2 regions of the Streptomyces sp. N35 genome follow, and region 2 is predicted to be linked to the other one. Evidence: riboswitches for the same ligand, from Rfam matches in the RefSeq annotation. Region 2 holds a riboswitch; the other holds the start of a gene.
What was found. A riboswitch is a leader RNA that binds a small molecule or an ion and turns the genes downstream of it on or off. The one in region 2 is predicted to bind S-adenosylmethionine.
Positions count from the first base shown of each region.

Region 1: another riboswitch for S-adenosylmethionine. It lies ahead of thrC (threonine synthase); the one in region 2 lies ahead of JAO81_RS15490 (aminotransferase class V-fold PLP-dependent enzyme).

Region 1 is NZ_JAEIMH010000107.1:15,361-17,743, forward strand. It holds gene JAO81_RS37015 (glucosyl-3-phosphoglycerate synthase) at 1-806, opposite strand, end outside; SAM riboswitch class I at 981-1,123, shown strand; gene thrC (threonine synthase) at 1,142-2,383, shown strand, end outside.
Region 2 is NZ_JAEIMH010000024.1:37,165-39,547, reverse strand. It holds gene JAO81_RS15495 (glycerate kinase) at 1-244, shown strand, start outside; partial or broken gene JAO81_RS15490 (aminotransferase class V-fold PLP-dependent enzyme) at 268-1,664, opposite strand; SAM riboswitch class IV at 1,840-1,957, opposite strand; gene trpD (anthranilate phosphoribosyltransferase) at 2,041-2,383, opposite strand, start outside.

The DNA.
Region 1 (2,383 bases), on a different contig from region 2:
GCGAGCCGCAGCTGCGCCGTCCGGTAGATGGCCGCCGCCATCCGCCCCAGGGCCCGCCCGTCCTGGTGCCGGTGCTTGCGCACCCCGACGTCGACCTGGGCCAGGGCGTCGAGGCCCACGGTGTGCAGGGCGTCGACGAGGAGACCGAGCTCCACTCCGTATCCGACGGGGAAGGGCAACTGCTCCAGGAGGGAGCGACGGGCCGCGTACTCGCCGCCCAACGGCTGGACGAAACCGGCCAGTTGGGGCCAGTGGAGGTTCAGGAGCGGGCGGGCCACCAGCTCGGTCACGCGTCCGCCCTGCCCGGCCTCGTCCCCGAGCGGCCGGTCGTACATCGCTTTCACGAACTGCACATCAGGCTCGGTGAGCAGCGGGCCGACTATCCCGCTCACGAAGTCCGGCGAGAACTCGCGCAGGTCCGCGTCCACGAAGCACACGATCTCGCCGCCCGTCACGAGCAGCGAGCGCCACAGGACCTCGCCCTTGCCGGGCACGGCGGGGATCCGGGGGAGTATCGCGTCCCGGTGCACCACACGGGCGCCGGCCGCCGCGGCGACTTCGGCCGTACGGTCGCCCGAACCGGAGTCGATCACCACGAGCTCGTCCACGAGCGGGGCCTCGGGGGACATCAGCTCGCGCCGGATCACGGTGACGATCTGCCCGACCGTGGCCTCCTCGTCGAGGGCGGGCAGCACGACGCTGACCGTCGTCCCCTGCCGGGCCTTCGCCTCGAGCAGCAGGTCGAGCGGCCGGTCCTTCGCCGACCAGGAGCGCTGCTCCAGCCAGCGCTCCACCTCTTCGAGCACGTCTGCCTACTCCTCGTGTGCCACGCCGCGGTAGCGGCCCTATGTGATCCATCTCGCCGTTCGGACGACTATCTCAACGGTCGGGGGGTTCGGTTACAGTCTTGAACAGAGCACATGACCACCGCATGTCGGGGGTCATGAGGCCATAAACACCTGGGGGACACCAGGTCATACCGCTCATCCAGAGGGGCAGAGGGATACGGCCCGTTGAAGCCCCGGCAACTCCAGTCAGTACTCGCACGCGCGACGCGAGGCTCCTGACTAGGGAAGGTGCCAAGTCCGTCTCATGGCGAAGTGCGTCATGAGGAAGATGAGGAGAAAGGGCCTCGCCTGCCATGGCTGTACAGACTGTTGAAGCCGCTACCACTTCTGAAGCCACCACCGCTTCCGTGGATCTCGGACCCGCCGCCGCCCTCTCCTGTCGCGAGTGCGGCCACCGCGTACCGCTCGGTCCGCTCTTCGCCTGCGCGGAGTGTTTCGGCCCCCTGGAGATCGCGTACGACTTCTCCTCGTACGAGACCGAGGAGCTGCGCCGCCGCATCGAGGCCGGTCCTGCGAACATCTGGCGTTACGCGCCGCTGCTCCCCGTCCCCGCGGACGTGGCCGAGAAGCCGAACCTGAACCCGGGCTGGACCAAGCTGGTCAAGGCCGACAACCTGGCCCGTGAAATCGGCGTCGAGCAGGGCAAGTTGTTCATCAAGGACGACTCCGGCAACCCGACGCACTCCTTCAAGGACCGCGTCGTCGCCCAGGCCATCGAGGCCGCCCGCGCCTTCGGGTTCACCACCCTCTCCTGCTCCTCCACGGGCAACCTCGCGGGCGCCGTCGGCGCCGCCGCGGCCCGGGCGGGCTTCCGCTCCTGCGTGTTCATCCCGCACGACCTGGAGCAGGGCAAGGTCGTCATGGCCGCTGTCTACGGCGGCGAGCTCGTGGCCATCGAGGGCAACTACGACGACGTGAACCGCTTCTGCTCCGAGCTCATCGGCGACCCGCTGGGCGAGGGCTGGGGCTTTGTGAACGTGAATCTGCGCCCGTACTACGCCGAGGGCTCCAAGACCCTCGCGTACGAGATCTGCGAGCAGCTCGGCTGGCAGCTGCCCGACCAGCTCGTCATCCCGATCGCCTCCGGATCGCAGCTCACGAAGATCGACAAGGGTCTGCAGGAGCTGATCAAGCTCGGTCTGGTCGAGGACAAGCCGTACAAGATCTTCGGCGCCCAGGCCGAGGGCTGCTCCCCGGTCTCCGTCGCGTACAAGGCCGGCCACGACGTCGTGCGTCCGCAGAAGCCGAAGACGATCGCCAAGTCGCTCGCGATCGGCAACCCGGCGGACGGCCCGTACGTCCTCGACATCGCGCGCCGCACCGGCGGCGCCGTGGAGGATGTGAACGACGAGCAGGTCGTGGACGCGATCAGGCTGCTCGCGCAGACCGAGGGGATCTTCGCCGAGACCGCGGGCGGTGTGACCGTCGGCGTGACGCACAAGCTGGTCAAGGAGGGTCTGCTCGACCCGTCGCTGACCACGGTGGTGCTCAACACCGGTGACGGTCTCAAGACCCTCGACGCGGTCGCCGACAGC
Region 2 (2,383 bases):
CGGCAAGGTCCCCGCCGAAGTGGCCCGGCGCGCCAAGCTGTCCGGCCGCCCTGTGCTCGTGCTCGCGGGCACGATCGGCGAGGGCGCACACCGTATCCGCGCTTCGGGCGTGGACGCCTACAGCGGCATCCTGCCCGCTCCGGTCACCCTGCCCGAAGCCCTGGGGCGCGGCGCGGAGTTCCTCACGGACGCCACGGAACGAGCCCTGCGGATGGTCCTCCTGGGCACCCGGCTCGCCGCTTAGGGCCTGTCTTGTGGATCATGCCGTCAGGCAGAGGTGTCGGGGACGCAACGCCCGTCCTCGGTGCGGTAGTTCCACCGCGCACCGTCCCGCACCAGCTCGCCGACGGCGCGCACGAAACGCTCCACGTGCTCGTCGGGCGTCCCGGCGCCGAAGCTCACCCGGATCGCGTTCAGCGACTTCTCGCCGGGCGCCGCCTCGGGCGCACCGCACTCGCCCTGCTCCTGCGGGTCGCTGCCGAGCAGGGTGCGCACCAGCGGGTGGGCGCAGAACAGTCCGTCACGCACCCCGATGCCGTACTCGGCGGAGAGCGCGGCGGCGAAGTGCGAGCTGTTCCAGCCGTCGACGACGAAGGAGATGACGCCCACGCGCGGGGCCTCGTCGCCGAACAGCGAGAGCACCCTGACCTCGGGCACCTCGGCAAGTCCCGTACGGACCCGCCCGATCAGCTCCTGCTCGCGCGCGACCAGCGAGTCGAACCCGGCCTCGGTGAGCGCCTTGCACGCGGAGGCGATAGGGAGGAGGCGCCGGTGACGTTCGGCGAACCGGCCCCGTGCGGCGCCGCGGGGGAGTGCCACTCCCCGCCCACGCCGCCGTCGGCGCGGCGCGCGACCGCCTTCGAGGCGCCGCCGCCCGCGAGGTACGGCTCGGCCGCCTGCAGCCAGTCGGCGCGCCCGGCCAGGACACCGGAGCCGAAGGGCGCGTACAGCTTGTGGCCGGAGAAGGCCACCCAGTCCACGTCCAACTCCTGTACGGAGACGGGGTGATGGGGCGCGAGCTGAGCGGCGTCGAGCACGATGCGCGCACCGTGCGCGTGAGCGGCCGCCGCCAGCTCGCGCACCGGCCAGAGCTCGCCGGTGACGTTGGACGCCCCGGTCACGCACACGAGCGCGGGACCGTAGGGGTCGCGCGCGGCGAGCGCGGCCTCCAGGGTGCGTACGGCCTCGTCGGGCGTACGGGGGGCGTTGAGGTAGGTGACCCGGGCATCGCGCCAGGGCAGCAGCGACGCGTGGTGCTCGGTCTCGAAGACGAACACCTGGCAGTCGGCGGGCAGCGCCTGGGCGAGCAGGTTGAGCGAGTCGGTGGTCGACCGCGTGAAGATCACCTGGTCGCCCTCGCGGCAGTCGAGGAACTCCTCGACGGTGCGCCGCGCGTTCTCGAACAGGTCCGTGGACAGCTGCGAGAGGTACCCGGCTCCGCGGTGCACGCTCCCGTAGTACGGCGCGTACGCGGCCACGTCGTCCCACACCCGCTGCAGGGCGGGGGCGCTGGCCGCGTAGTCCAGGGCGGCGTAGGTGACTTCACCGCCGGTGACGAGCGGCACGCGGACATCGCGGCCGAGGACCTGGAGCGGCTCGGTACAGACCGGCTCGGCGGCGGAGGCTTCGAGGGTGGCGGCGTTGGTGTTCAGGTACGCGGACATGGCGAACTCCCGTGGCAGGCAGGCGAATGCACCGCGCGAGCCGTACGGCGTCGAGCGCGGGTGATCCGGAAAGAAGGGGAAAAGAGGGTGCGCGGAAGTGGGGCGGATTCGCCCTATCGCATTCGCTTGCTCACGAGACTGCTCCCTTGAGGACCAGGACCCCAGGGTGTGCAGGGGTCCGCGCTTGCCACAGACCTTGTTGTCTGCGGCCTGGTCTTCACCCGGGGCACCCCGCCACGGACGGAGGGTTGCCGGACAGCGGGCCGGGGCCGTAGTCGCTGTCACTCATGACCTGTGCAGCATCTTGCCAGAAGATCTTCCACGCGCAAGGCGCAGTCCGCATCCCGGACTGCGCCCTGCATCACACCTGTGCGCCCTAGGCGTTGCTCGCCTTGATCCACCGCTCGAGCGTCCTGCGCGCCGCACCCGAGTCGATCGCCTCGGCGGCCTTGTCCATCCCGGCCCGGATCTGCTCGGCGAGTGGCGCGTCCGTCGGCTCCAGGGCGACGAGCGCCGCGGCCGAGTTGAGCAGCACCGCATCCCGTACGGGACCGGTCTCCCCCGACAGAAGCCGGCGCGCGACCTCCGCGTTGTACGAGGCGTCCGCACCGCGCAGCGCCTCGACCGGCACCAACTCCAGGCCGACATCGCGCGGATCGAAGGACTCCTCGCGTACGACACCGTCGCGCACGATCCACACCCGCGAGCTCGCGGTCGTG